2 regions of the Agrobacterium sp. rho-13.3 genome follow, and region 1 is predicted to be linked to the other one. Evidence: riboswitches for the same ligand, from Rfam matches in the RefSeq annotation. Region 1 holds a riboswitch; the other holds the start of a gene.
The links. Region 1 has a riboswitch for thiamine pyrophosphate ahead of RMR16_RS21870 (hydroxyethylthiazole kinase). Riboswitches for the same ligand answer to the same signal wherever they lie in the genome.
Positions count from the first base shown of each region.

Region 1 (7,386 bases):
CCGTTGGCGATATGCTCCGGTTCATCCGCGCAGGCCAGATGGCTCATGACGAAGGTGATCGCGATGCCGTTCAACAGGTCAGGTGAGGTTTTTACTGTTTCAAGTTCGGATGACGACATGCCGAGCCGCGACATGCCGGTGTCGATCTGAAGCGCTGCGGGCAGGGTCTTGCCGAGGTTTGCGGCATAGGCCGACCATTGCGCAAGTTGCTCAAGGCAGTTGATAACAGGCGTAAGGTTCATTGCCGCACAGGATGTTTCATTGCCCGGCTGAAGCCCGTTCAGAACGAAAATTTCCGCATCGCCAGCAATGCGAAGACGAAGCGCGATGGCCTCATCGATGTGGGCGACGAAGAAGTGACGGCACCCGGCATTGTACAGCACAGGCGCGACCATATCGGCGCCAAGACCGTAAGCATTGGCTTTGACGACCGCGCTGGTGATGGAATTGGGAGCCATTGCCCGCAGGGTCAGGTAATTGTCGCGAAGTGCGCCAAGGTCTATGGTCAGGTATCCGCTGGCGCCGCCGGTCGCTTTCTGGCGGTTGATCGTCATGTCCATCGTCGTTCCCTTATTTTTATTGGAAAAGACTATTGCAACGATCATCGAATTTCCGCGGTTTGAGGTGCATAAAGTTCGAAGAATTGTGATATCACGCAATTTTCGACGATGAAACGGAATGATTTTATGTCTGCTTTGGACGCTACGGATCGTCACATCATCAGGTTGCTGAGGCTGAATGCGCGCATCAGCAACGCAAAGCTGGCGGCAGAGGTCGGCTTGTCGCCCTCCGCCTGCCTGCGGCGGGTGGATATTCTGGAGCGTGACGGCGTTATTCGCGGTTATACCGCGCTGACGGGGAGTACTGCGGGTGGCGAGGTTATCTCCGTCATCATCCAGATCACGCTGGACCGTCAGACCGAAGATTTTCTCAATCGCTTTGAAAGCGCCGTGCGCCGATATCCTGAAATCCGCGAGTGTTACCTGATGACCGGCGGATCGGATTATTTCCTGCGGGTTGAGGTGGAAAGTGCGGGCGATTTTGAGCGGGTGCACAAGGACATCCTCTCAAAACTGCCCGGTGTGTCCCGCATTCACTCCAGCTTCGCCATCCGCAATGCACTGGCAAGCCCAAAGCCACGAGGTTGATATTTAGGCGTTCCACCACCGATAAAAATGATGCACAGGCCCATGGCCATGGCCGACATGCAGCTCTCGACCCGCAGCCAATGCCCCTTGCAAAAACTCCTTCGCCAGTCCAATCGCATCCGCCAAGGAATAGCCGAGCGCTAGATTTGCGGTAATCGCCGCGGCCAGCGTACAGCCGGTGCCATGGTCGTTGCGGGTCTCAATACGCGGCATGGAGAATTCCTGTACGGAATTGCCATCCAGCAAAAGATCGACACTCTCAGGCCCGCTGCCATGCCCACCCTTGATGAGAACGGCCTGAATACCGAGCTTCAGGATCGTCTCGGCCTGAACGATCACCTCTTGCCGGTTTGTCGCCAGCGGTTGGCAGCTGAGAAGGGCTGCTTCCGGCAGATTGGGCGTGGCGATCAAAGCCAAAGGCAACAGCTTAGACCGCAGCGTCTCAATCGCATCTTCCTGCAACAGACGATCACCGGATGTCGCTACCATCACCGGGTCCAGCACCACCTGTCTGCCCGCATCATGCAGTCGATCGGAAATCGTCTCTATGGTTTCAATGCGCGAAACCATGCCGATTTTCACCGCGCCGACGTCAAGATCGGAAAAAACCGCATCCATTTGGGCAGCGATCATCGCAGCGGAAATATCCTCAACGGCGCTTACGCCTCTGGTGTTCTGCGCCGTGATGGCGGTGATGACGCTGGCGCCATAAACGCCGAGTGCCGAAAACGTCTTCAAGTCGGCCTGTATACCCGCACCGCCACCGCTGTCGGACCCGGCAATCGTTAAGGCGATGGCGGTCATCCGCGTGCCTCCAGTGCATGGTCCACCTCACGGCGGAAATCGCGCGTCGCCGCTGCGATGTCCCCGGCCCGAAACAGGGCCGAGATCAAGGCAACACCATCCGCACCGGCGGCAATAACGGGAGCAACACGTTTCAGCGTGATGCCCGCGATGGCGCCAACGGGCATGTCCGGACGCGCTTGCTTCAGATGGTGGCGCAAGTGCTGAAGACCTTCCAGCCCCACCGGCGCATCCGGGTTTACCTTGGAAATCGTCTCGAAAACGCCGCCGATGCAGGCGTAGTCCACAGGCGCGATTGCTGCACGCTCTGCATCCTTCTTGTTTTTAACTGTCAGGCCGATAACGGCATCACGCCCCAAAAGACGCCTTGCAGTATGGGCATCCATATCGTCGGCCCCCAAATGTACACCATCCGCGCCAGACGCCAACGCCACATCGACGCGATCATTGATGACCAGAGGCACGCCCGTCCCCTTCAAAGCGTCAACGATCAGCAGAGCCTGTTCGATCATCTGGCGAGTGGAGGCGTGTTTGTCACGGTATTGGATGATCGTCGCGCCGTGTCGTGCCGCAACGGCTGCCAGTTCCGGCAGCGGCGCGATATCGGCCAGAGAGGCATCCACCAAGGCGTTCAAACGGTAATCAATTTTCATCGTGTTCAATTCTCGCAAGGGAAAGAATGTCCTGGCCATTGATACTGTCCAGCGCATCCAGGAAGGCCGCTTCGAAAGTGCCGGGACCGCGTGCATGTTTTGCCGCCAGTTCGGCGGAGACGCCGGTGACGGTCAGCGCCGCTGCGGCTGCCAGCATCGGGTCCGGTTCCACAGCCATGAAGGCAGCAATCACGCCACCGGAAAGGCAGCCGGTGCCGGTAACCTTTGCCATCCACGGATGACCGTTGACGATTTTTGCTTCTCGCGTTCCATCCTGAAGCAGATCTTCCGGCCCTGTCTGAATGCGCAGGGCTCCGCCGACATCGCCTATCACCGCCATCTCAGCCGCATTGCCGCGCACGATTGTTGGGCGAAGAGTGATCAGCTCGTGGGCGAAATCCAGTCGCGAGGGCGAGTAGTCACAATGGACCGGATCGACGATCCACGGTTTGCCATGGGCGTTTGCGACCTTGACCGCGATGCGGATGACCTTGCGGCGCGCAGCGTCCAGCGTGCCGAGATTGATGGTCAGAGCGCCGACTTTGGAAACGAAGCTTTCAATTTCCTCTTCAGATGATGTCATCGACGGAATGCCGCCCACGGCGGTGATGCCATCTGCCGTAAACTTCTGGACGACCGTGTTCATCAGGCAATGAACACGCGGTCTTTGTTCACGCACGTGCGCCAGAAGCGCTGCCGCCTTTTGTGCCGTTGGAAAGCTCTCCATGGGTTATTCCACTCCATATACAATCACGGAGACCCAGGGTGAGCGAAGAAGAGAAAAGTATGCCTTTGGCGACCGTTCCGTTCCTACGCCGGCATGACCCGGATCAGGTTCAAGGGTCCGGCTCAGCGCCATCTCAGCATCGTGCGATGCTCCCCTCGGAATGTCTGGAAATTGTCGTTTTTTAAGTCTGCTGTCAATGGTGTAGAAAAGGCGGAGGCTTAATGCCACCGCCTTTGATGGTCGATGATTATACGATCTGCACGAGAACCTTTTCGCGTGCGGATTTCAATGCGGCATCGGCAAGCTTGAGCGCGATCAGGCCGTCTTGAGCAGATGGTGACGGTGCGACGTTGTTTTCGACGGAATCGATGAAAGCGGTAATTTCCGCCGCATAGGCTTCCGTGTAGCGCGTCATGAAGAAGTCGTGCAGAGGCGGGCGCGTGTAGCCATCTTTGGTTGCGACTTCGATGGAGACCGGACGCTGGTTTTCTGCCGAAACGGAGCCGAGCGAGCCGTGCACTTCGATGCGCTGGTCATAACCATAGGTCGCGCGGCGCGAGTTGGAAATGATCGCCTGACGTCCGCTGCCGGTCGTTAGAATGATGCTGGCGCTGTCATAGTCACCCAGTTCGCCGATCTTGGGATCGACCAGAACGGAGCCGGTGGCGAAAACGCTGACGATGTCTTCGCCCAGCAGGAAGCGGGCAATATCGAAATCATGGATGGTCATGTCGCGGAAAATACCGCCGGACACTTTGATGTATTCGGGCGGCGGGGCGCCGGGGTCACGGCTGGTGATCGTCACCATTTCGACTTTGCCGATCTGGCCGTCATCGATGGCCTTGCGAACGGCGCGGAAATGCGGATCGAAACGGCGGTTGAAGCCGAGCATGATCTTGGCGCCGGTTTCCTTGACGACCTCAATGCAGGCCGCAGCGCGGGCAACATCCAGATCAATCGGCTTTTCGCAAAAAACAGCTTTGCCAGCGCGTGCAAACTGTTCGATCAGGTCCGCGTGGGTGTTGGTTGGTGTGCAAACGATAACGGCATCGATATCGGGATCGGCCAGCACGGCTTCGATGGTGCTGATCTTGCAGCCGGTTTCATTTGCGATTGCCTGTGCGGCTTCCTGAAAAGCATCGACCACAGCGACCAGTTTTGCACGTTTGTCGGAGGCAATTGCCTTCGCATGGACCTTTCCGATGCGACCCGCACCCAACAAAGCCAATCTCGTAACCATCGTTTCCTCCCGATCTGGTTAGCGGGTCTCGACTGCCTTCAGCGCCCTTCTTGGAACGCCAATGCACACCTCAAGCCCATTTGGAATATATGTTCCATCTTGCTAGAGCGCCATTTCATTCGTGTCAAGACGGGAACGAGAGGTCGTTCTCTCAAGGAATACTGGCAAGATTTTGGTGCTTGCGGAAGCCCGGCAAAGTCCTCGCATTCTCTTCCAACGAGTGAATAAAGTTTTCAATCGTCACGGGAGATGGCCGCCCCAGAGCGGTGATGACGCCCCAGTAAAACGGGATGTGAAACGCGAGTGGCAAAACGGCGACGCCGTCGATGGGCAGACCGCTGATCGTGACGGACTCCACGATGGCAACTCCAAGGCCGGCTCGCGCCAGCGCAAGCGAAACATAGGTTGCGTTGCTGTCCACGACATCGTTCAGGGCAATGCCCTGATCCTTGAATGCTTTTTCAATGCGCATGCGAAGACGGTAAGGATTGGCCGAAGCAATGATGCGTCGCGCTGCCAAATCCTGCGGTGTGACAATGGTTTTTTGCGCCAGTTCATCACCAGCGGCCACGATGGCGACACAGGGCACTTCACCGATCCAGTGAACATCCAGCCCCGGATTATCCAGCGGCAGGCTTGCAATGCCAACATCGGCTGTGCGTGCGACCACCGCTTGAACGACATTTTCCGATGCGATGCTCTGGAGATGAACGTGTTTGGGAAAGTGCTCTTCCGCAATGTCTTTGAGCGCGAGCGGCACGAGGCTTGCTGCAAGAGCCGGGATCGATGCGATCTCGATTGGTCTTGCCCCGCTGCTTTCAATCTGCCGCGCTCTTTCGCTGATCGTGCGCAGCCCGCCCAGAAACAGTTCTGCCTGCGTAAAAAACGCCACACCTTGTTCGGTTGGGGCAATGCGTGGGCCGTTGCGATGAAGCAGGACGAAGCCGATTTCCTGCTCAAGATCCTGAATGAGACGGCTGATGACGGGCTGCGATTTTCCAAGCGCTTTGGCAGCACCCGTCATGCTCCCTATCGACATCACCGCAACGAATGCTTCGAGTTGTCGTGTATCGAGATACTGCTCTATCATAGCATCGCCTTCGGAAGTCTGCTTGCGATCTTTCGCTTCTACCTCAGTTTATGACATGTGAATCGACCGCTGACCATCCTCGTCCACCATGGATTGTATTTTCCGATGTGGATAAGCTGGAAAATGACAAGCCAAACACCTTGGCGCAGGGGATTGCTCGCAATGGGTGACGCTAAGGTGCTGAAACATAACTAAATTAGGATGTTTTCACTCGCTTCATGAGACCGGAAATGTCGGTTTTCACGCGTCGAACAATCCCACGGAAGGCTTGAGATATCGCCCCATGAGATTCCGCCCTGGATGGGAATCGGCAATTTGATGTGGCGTTGAAGATAGGTGCCTGTTCATCGCGCTTGAACAGGTATGGGCCTATTTCCTTGCGGCGCCCGGCATCTGGTTGACGCTGATCATCTGGCGGATCGTGCGGTCGGCGACACGCTCGGCACGGGCCTTGGACGCAACCTCATCCTCCGGGAAGGTGTAGGTCATGTAGGACAGTGACGTTTCGAGATCATTGTTGTTGTGGCCAAGGATCGCCGCGAAATAACTATTTTTGGAAACGTTTGACGGCGCGAAATTGCGGTAGGCAATTTCTGCGTAAAGATGGCGCAGGCCATAGGGTTTCGGTGGCTCTTCCTTTGGCCAGATGTCGTCGAACCTGCTGATGACCTCATCCCGCAATGGCAAGCGAACGTCGGATGAAAAATCATCCACATTCAGCCCAAGCCATAGTTTCCCATCGCTGCTATCCCGCAGACGGTGATAGGCATCAAGCACGATTTTCGACTGCTCCAGCACAGGGATTTCGTAGGTTACGCCAAATTTGGTACCTTCACCCTGCTTGGTTTTTGCCTGTCCGTTAAACAGCACGCTCCACTTCGAAACGCCTTTTGCGTAAGGCGCTGGCGTCAATTCGGCCTGCGTGAAAACTTCATAGGGCCGCCGTCCGGTCGTCCCCATCAAACCGATGGCGACGGTCATCGGATCGGAAGACAGCAGATAGCGCCGACACCGCTTCATCACCTCGGCATAGTTTTCAAAGGTAATCAGCGATCCGTGTTTGGTGGCGATCTTCGCCATTTTGATCTTACGCGCTTCATCATAAAGCTGTGGCGTTCCCGCCGCGATGCGCAGCATGGGATGATCGTCGCCGAAAGCCTCGCGAATGGCGTTGCGGTATTTGGTGATGTAGGAAATGACGGTGGCTTGCGCCTTGTCGCCCATGGACAGCATCTCGCCGTCCCACAAAGCCTGCATTTCGGGTTTCGTGGTCAGTCCGTTCGTTGCGGCAATAAAATCCGACACACGCAGAAGAAAACGTGGCTTGCGCCCAGCCATATTGTGTTCTGCGCGCTCAAGCTTTTCCTCGATCGAACTCGCAACACCCGTCAACGGATAATCTGCGGTTTTAATATAGGTATCCAGCCGCTCGCGCAGCTTTTTCATATTGCAGATTGCGAGAGGCGTGGTTTTTGGACCAAAAGCGTCTTTCAACGCATATCTATATTTTACAATATAAAGTTCGAGGGTCTTTTCGGTTCTGCCATTCTCGAAATGAAAGCGGACTTCTTCATTCCAAAGCGCACCGATTTTCTTGGTGTCGAACGTGCCGTCCTGCTTTTTCGTCAGCTGTAATTTTTCAACAAATTCCGCGATCCGATCCACGAGAATCGGAGTCTTTGTCTTTCTTTTTTCAGTCGCGGACATTGTTGGCTCCATGAATA
Region 1 is NZ_CP192775.1:1,534,258-1,541,643, forward strand. It holds gene alr (alanine racemase) at 1-560, opposite strand, end outside; gene RMR16_RS21855 (Lrp/AsnC family transcriptional regulator) at 687-1,148, shown strand; gene thiD (bifunctional hydroxymethylpyrimidine kinase/phosphomethylpyrimidine kinase) at 1,152-1,952, opposite strand; gene thiE (thiamine phosphate synthase) at 1,949-2,605, opposite strand; gene RMR16_RS21870 (hydroxyethylthiazole kinase) at 2,595-3,332, opposite strand; TPP riboswitch at 3,396-3,498, opposite strand; gene iolG (inositol 2-dehydrogenase) at 3,580-4,572, opposite strand; gene RMR16_RS21880 (LysR family transcriptional regulator) at 4,724-5,662, opposite strand; gene RMR16_RS21885 (telomere resolvase) at 6,032-7,369, opposite strand.

Region 2 (7,386 bases), on a different replicon from region 1:
GCTCCGATTGAAAAGACAGGAGTTCGAACGCGGATTGGTTTTCGCGAATAAGCCGAATGGGACGCCATGGTCCAGCGGCATGGATTTCCGGGCACCAGCCCGGCATGTAACCGAGCGCGGTTGTTCTGATCAGCCGCAGGCCTTGAGAACTCATCATCTGTGGACGCCAGCGGGCGCGGGGGCCAGGTCTCTCCAGCCGTGGGGCAAGGGCGCGAAAGCAGATGGCAAGCTCATCCGCGCCGCTCAATTCAAAGGGCACGTCCAGCGCTTCAAACATGCTGGTGGCATGGGCGACCAGTGTTCCGTTCAGAAAAATTTCGGCAATCGTTGCCAGACCTTCGAAGCGCAGAATAGCCGGTCCGGTTTCGTCGGAAACGAGGGTCAGGCGATACCAGGCATCCTGATTGTTCAGCGGTTGTGGAAGAAGGCGATCAAATTTTCCGACGGTTTCCAGTGCTTGCGCAACAGTGCCGGGAACGGGCGCCGTGATGACCTCGACATCAAATGGAATATCGACCGGTGTGGTGAAAGCATGCGGCAGCGTTAGCGTCAGGGTCCAACCCTCGCTCAACAATTGCCCACCCGGCACATGCAAAGCGAAGGGCGCGGTCACGCCGCCTCGCTTGTTTTGCTCAGCGATGTCTCCAGTGCGCCCATCAACTCGTCCCAAGCCGTGATAGCCGGGTCAAGAACGGTCGCGAGTGGTTCGAACTTGCGACGGGCGATGGCGCGGGCAAGCTGGAACTGGACGGATTTCGCCACTTCCGAAATGCGAAGCGCGTGGCTTGCCGCCTCGCCGAACTGTTTGTCTCCACCCAGCCATTCCAGATGGGTGGCGGTCAGCTCGAAATTGGCGCCGAACTGGCGAAGCGTGTTGAAAGCATATTTGTGGAAAAATCCGAAGGGCCGGTCGGCCACTTTTTCCACCTGCCCCGGAAAGACCTCGGCGAAGGCCTTGATCGGATTTTGCTCGGGCCGTTTTGCAAAATGTAATGCCAAAAGCCGCAGCGCAATTGCGCGTCGTTCTTTATCGGACACGGGCTTTTCGGGAAATTTCGCGAATTCGGTGTAGGGCAAAAACGGAAGATCGTCTTGCGTGAGGTGGTGTTGGAAAATGCCTGAGAAATCATCACCCTCCAGCGCGTAGTAGCCGCCATTGTGGAAATATTCCAGCTTGCGGTTTGCCAAGTCCATGCGGTTGATGGCGACCGTCGTTTTGCCGTGTTCCTTACGATAACCCACACCTTGGGTATCCGGCATGTAGAAACTGTCCATTTCGATCAGGCAGATACGACCGCGCTGCAACTGTGTTGCGATATGGCTTTCCAGCCTGTCGAAAATTGCCAGTTCAGTGACGCGGATGCCATACAGCGCCTCAAGGTCTTCCAGCGGTACTTTAAAGAAAGTGAACTGGTCGCCCTCGAAATCCTGTGTCAGCGTAAAGCCGAGCATGGCTTCCGGCGGCAAACCGCTGGAGGCCAGAAGTTCGATCCACAGATCTACATAACAATTGGTTTCCGGCCACATCCGCTCAGATGCGTGGAGCTGGTGCGGAACATAGGTTTCAGCGCTCAGGGCCGGAAAAATGCTTGCCATCTCGTCTTCAGCCCCAAAGCACATCCCGAACCGGCTGCGGCCATGCATCCACATCCAGTCCATGTTTCGCAAACAGTGCCAGCGCAATACGCTCCAGACCAAAACCGACGCAGGCGGTGTGGGCCACAGTGCCGTTTGCGAGATTGAGACCCCATTTGGTGCCGAAAGCGTCCTGGTGGTAATTGAAGCTCATGCAGGCGGTCTGGTTGGTGGTCGATGTGACCGGGATCAGCAGTTCAAACTTCAAATTCTGGTCACGCTGGTTGTTGGCCAGCATCTTGCCCGCGCGCCCGAAGAACGGGTCGTTGGCGATATCGATCTTCACGTCGAGACCGATTTTTTCCATCATTGCCACGCCGCGATCCATCCACAATTGGCGGAATTCCGTGACATCTGCTTCCGTGCCCATGCAGACATATTCGCGCATACGGAACAGTTGCTGGCGGGCCGGATCCTTGGAAGGCTCATGGCGGAAGCAATAGGATTGAATGTCGTAAAGACCGCCGCCAGCGGGCAGGTTTCCGCGCTTGGCAATGGTGGGGTAAAGCGGGTAGCAGGCCGCAGGCGTCAAGACGATATCGGTCGCCTTCTGATCTTTCGTCCAGTCCGTGCCCTCGTCCATGCTTTTCAGCAGGCTGACATGATCCAACTCACAGCCGCAGAACGAATGGACCGTGCCCGCCAGTTGCGGGAAGCTTTTCATGTAACCGCTTTTTTCAAAAAAAGCGCGGTTAATGCCGGGCGGGAAGCGAATGGCTTCCGCCTTGTCCGGGCCGCCGACGGTGTCGATCAACCGTTCAAAAGCGACGATGACGTCTTCAAACTGGCCGCTGCGGCCATAAAGGCCGTCCACGCCAGTATCGATCAGCAGGCCCTTTTCGAACAGGCGATCGAGAAACGATGTTTGCATGTCCATGGTGCTTATCCTGAAAGGCTGGTGTCCTGCTTCTGAACAAGCAGGAGATGGGCGGAATTGCTTAAAATTCTGTCGTTTGAAATCATCAGCTGGGCGGAATGCGCATCACGCAAATGCCTGCCGAGGCTGTAAGGCGTGCCGTTCTTGTAGCCCATGATGCCGCAAATCAGCATGGCGTGATTGATGATTTCCAGAACCGTTTCGGAAGAACAAATCTTGACGTTGTTCATGGCAACGGCAAACCCCATCGACATCAGCTTGTCCGGATCGGACTTGGTATCGTCGTACGCTTTTAGACCGGCAATCACGTTGGATTTGACGATCTGAAGCTTGTTGGACACTTCCGCCAGACGGATAGCACCGGGTGGCGTGACGCCGGGTGATTTGCGGGCGGCTGCGCGAACGAAAGCCTGCGCCCGCAACACGGCATCTGCCGCAATGCCATACCACACACCGCTCCACAAAAGATGCGATGTGGCCAGCATGGATTGTGCCGCGATTTCTGCAAACGGCTTTTGAAAAATCTGTTCCGAAGGCGCCTTGCCTTTGAACAGGAAACCATCGGAACAGGTGCCGCGCATGCCAAGCGTGTTCCAGACATGCGTTTTTTCAAGACTATATTGGTCTTTAAGAAAAACCGTCATCACCTGATCGGCAGGTGCGGCATCCGCATGGGCGCGGGAGGTGATGAGAATGACGTCGGCTTCGCTGCCATAGGAAATGACGGTCGCGTCTTTTTCCAAAGAGCAATTGGCCCCGTCAACGTCAATGGCGCAAATGGAATTGCGCAGATTTCCGCCAATGCCGCCTTCGGTGGTGGCAGAACCAATGAGGAGCTGTTCAGCGGCCACACGGCGCATGAAGCCGGTGTGCCATTCGCTTGTCTCTCCGTGCTCCACCAGACTGGATGCCTTGATCTGGTGCATGGCGAAGATCATTGCCGTGGCCGAGCAGGACTGGCCAAGCGTGCAGCAAATATCGGCGATTTGCGTCAGACTTGCGCCTTCGCCGCCCAGATGCAAGGGAACTTGAATGCCGAGAAGGCGCTCAGCGCGCATGGCCTCCACAGCTTCTCTTGGGAAACGTGCGGCGCTGTCTACATCGTCAGCGTGTTGCGCGGCGATCGCCGCAACACGCGATGCGCGCGCAGACAGCGTGGCATTCGGTGGGGCGACAGACAGGTTCATCACGCCGCCTCTTTGCCGTCGAGAATTGTTTTCACGGTTTCTTCAATCGCCTTGATGCTGGCGAAAGACTTGCGGTTGAGCATATTGTCCGGGAACTCGATATCGAACGCGTCTTCTATGCCAAGCATCAATTGTACGGATGCGAAAGAAGAAAGTCCGGCTGCGTAAAGATCAGATTCGTCGGCGATGGTATCGATCGGTACCGGGAGTTGGCCGAATTTAGATAGTATTTCACGAATAGTTGAATTCATCTCAAGTAGTCTCCCTCGATCGGATGCTATCATAGCGCATTCTTCAAGTTACACCCTAAAAAATAACATCCTAATAAATGGCTAGGTTAATTTGGTGTAACCCAACGCGATTATGTGACTTCATCCACAGCATACTTGACAAAGTGGCATGGCCGGTTTCTGATTAGGCATTCACCAGGGGAGTCCCGTCAAGGGGCTGAGATACTGCTACAGCGCGCAGTGACCCGTTGAACCTGATCCAGTTCATACTGGCGTAGGGACGGTGCAAACGCGGGAAAAGCAGTTCGGCAGTGCCGAGCAACTGGGCCGAATCATCGGCTTGCCTTTCCCGTGGTTTTTCGTCTTTCATGCTCGAACTGGGTCTCCACTGTTTTTGCTTTGGAGCCTCACGATGAACATTGCTGCTAAAAATCTCTCCCCTGTTGTCACGACAGGTCCGCTTCCCGCTTCGACCAAAATCTACAAGCCGGGCATCATCCATCCCCATATCCGCGTACCGATGCGTGAAATTGCGGTGCACCCCACCGCTGGCGAACCGCCGGTTACGGTCTATGATTCCTCTGGTCCTTATACCGATCCATCCCACACGGTCAGCATCGAAGGCGGTTTGCCGCGTGTGCGCCATGACTGGGTTGTGGCACGCGGCGATGTCGAGGCTTACGAGGGCCGACACGTCAAACCGGAGGACAATGGCTTTGCCACCGGCGAACGTTTGACGCCGGAATTTTCTCTACGTCATCAGCCATTGAAGGCCAAGGACGGCAAAGCGGTCACGCAGCTTGCCTATGCGCGGGCGGGCATCATTACGCCTGAGATGGAATTCATTGCCATTCGCGAAAACATCGGGCGCGAGGCGGCAAAGGAAACGCTGGCACGCGATGGTGAAAGTTTTGGGGCGCATATTCCAGATTTCGTGACCGCGGAATTTGTGCGTCAGGAAGTGGCGGCGGGCAGGGCGATTATCCCCGCCAACATCAACCACCCCGAAGCCGAGCCGATGATTATCGGGCGCAATTTCCTCGTCAAGATCAATGCCAATATCGGTAACTCGGCGGTCACGTCTTCCATGGCGGATGAAGTCGACAAGATGGTATGGGCCATTCGCTGGGGTGGCGATACGGTGATGGACCTTTCAACGGGTCGCAACATTCACAACATCCGCGAATGGATCATCCGCAATTCGCCGGTGCCGATTGGCACAGTTCCGCTCTATCAGGCGCTGGAAAAGGTCAATGGCATTGCTGAAGATCTGAACTGGGACGTGTTCCGCGATACGCTGATCGAACAGGCCGAGCAGGGTGTGGATTATTTCACCATCCATGCCGGCGTGCGGCTGCATTACATTCCGCTGACCGTCAATCGCGTCACCGGCATCGTCTCACGCGGCGGCTCGATCATGGCCAAGTGGTGTCTCCATCACCACAAGGAATCCTTCCTCTATGAGCACTTCGATGAAATCTGCGATATCTGCCGCGCTTATGATGTGTCTTTCTCGTTGGGCGACGGCCTGCGGCCGGGTTCGATTGCCGACGCCAATGATGCGGCGCAATTTGCCGAGTTGGAAACGCTGGGTGAGTTGACGAAGATCGCTTGGGCAAAAGACTGCCAGGTCATGATCGAAGGCCCCGGCCATGTGCCGATGCACAAGATCAAAGAGAATATGGACAAGCAGCTGAAGGTCTGCGGCGAAGCGCCTTTTTACACGCTTGGACCGCTGACGACGGATATCGCGCCCGGATATGACCACATCACGTCCGGCATCGGTGCGGCGATGATCGGCTGGTTCGGTACGGCGATGCTTTGTTATGTCACGCCAAAGGAGCATCTGGGTCTGCCGGACCGCAATGATGTGAAGGTCGGCGTCATCACCTACAAGATTGCCGCCCACGCTGCCGATCTTGCCAAGGGTCATCCGGCAGCACAAATCCGCGACAATGCTTTGTCTCGTGCCCGTTTCGAGTTCCGTTGGGAAGACCAGTTCAACCTGTCGCTCGACCCGGAAACGGCACGCTCCTACCATGATGAGACATTGCCGAAGGAAGCGCACAAGGTTGCGCATTTCTGCTCCATGTGCGGACCTAAATTCTGCTCCATGCGGATCTCGCACGACATTCGTGCCGAGGCGCAAAAGGAAGGTCTGGAGGCCATGGCGCAAAAATTCCAGCAGGGTGGCGATCTTTATATGCCGCTGGAAAAGCCGGTGGCGGGGGAATGAGATGCGCGTTCTGGTTAAAGGTGCAGGCGTTTCCGGTCTAACGGCTGCTCTTGAACTTGCGCGCCGGGGCGTGGGTGTCGAAGTCTGCGATCTGGCAAACAAACCGGGGCGCGGTGCGTCCTGGTTTGCGGGCGGCATGCTGGCGCCTTGGTGTGAGCGTGAAAGTGCAGAGGAGGCCGTGCTGACATTAGGCCAATCTGCGCTTGATTGGTGGGATGAGGCAACGCCGGGGCTGGTGACGCGCAAGGGTACGCTGGTGGTGGCACCGGCGCGGGACAAGGCGGAGCTTTCCCGCTTCGCCTCCCGCACCTCGGGGTATCGCTGGGTTGATGAGGATGAGATCGCAGCGTTGGAACCGGACCTTGCAGGACGGTTCCGCGCGGGTCTGTTCTTTTCGGGCGAAGGGCATCTTGATCCACGCCTCGCTCTGACTGCGCTTTACGAACGCCTCATTTCGATGTGCGTTGGTTTCCATCTTGGTGAGCAAACGGACGAAACTGCGTTCGACTGCGTCGTTGATTGCACGGGCCACGCGCAGACCGGCAAGTTGACTGGGCTTCGCGGCGTGCGCGGCGAGATGCTTTATCTGGTTACGACAGAGGTAACGCTTTCACGCCCCGTGCGGCTGCTTCATCCGCGCATTCCGCTTTACATCGTGCCGCGTGCAGCGGAACGTTTTATGGTGGGTGCGACGATGATTGAAACGGACGAGGCGGGACCGATTTCGGCGCGCTCGATGATGGAACTTCTCAATGCCGCCTATGCGCTTCATCCAGCGTTTGGGGAGGCTCAAATCATCGAGACGGGGACAGGCATCCGCCCGGCTTTCTCCAACAATCTTCCTGCGATCAGCCAGAAAGGCGACACGCTCTTCATCAACGGCGCACATCGGCACGGCTTTCTGCTTTCGCCCGCCATGGCACGGCAGGCCTCCGACATTGTTTTTCTAAAGGAGTTTTCCCATGAGAATTCTCGTAAACGGGCAAGAGCATGATCTTGCCACCGCCACGCTGTCTCAGCTTCTGACCGTGCTGGACTATGAAGGCGATTGGCTGGCGACAGCCGTGAATGGTGATCTCGTCCATGCCGAGGATCGCTCCGATTTTCAGTTGAAGGACTTCGACAAAATCGAAGTTCTTTCACCCATGCAGGGAGGATAGACCATGCTGACGCTTTATGGACGTGAGGTTGGTTCCCGCCTTCTGCTTGGCACGGCACGCT
Region 2 is NZ_CP192774.1:2,443,404-2,450,789, reverse strand. It holds gene RMR16_RS12055 (glycoside hydrolase family 2 protein) at 1-613, opposite strand, end outside; gene RMR16_RS12050 (DUF1839 family protein) at 610-1,596, opposite strand; gene RMR16_RS12045 (amino acid--[acyl-carrier-protein] ligase) at 1,604-2,512, opposite strand; gene RMR16_RS12040 (acyl-CoA dehydrogenase family protein) at 2,518-3,699, opposite strand; gene RMR16_RS12035 (acyl carrier protein) at 3,699-3,950, opposite strand; TPP riboswitch at 4,117-4,228, shown strand; gene thiC (phosphomethylpyrimidine synthase ThiC) at 4,342-6,165, shown strand; gene thiO (glycine oxidase ThiO) at 6,167-7,159, shown strand; gene thiS (sulfur carrier protein ThiS) at 7,128-7,325, shown strand; gene RMR16_RS12015 (thiazole synthase) at 7,329-7,386, shown strand, end outside.
Region 2: another riboswitch for thiamine pyrophosphate. It lies ahead of thiC (phosphomethylpyrimidine synthase ThiC); the one in region 1 lies ahead of RMR16_RS21870 (hydroxyethylthiazole kinase).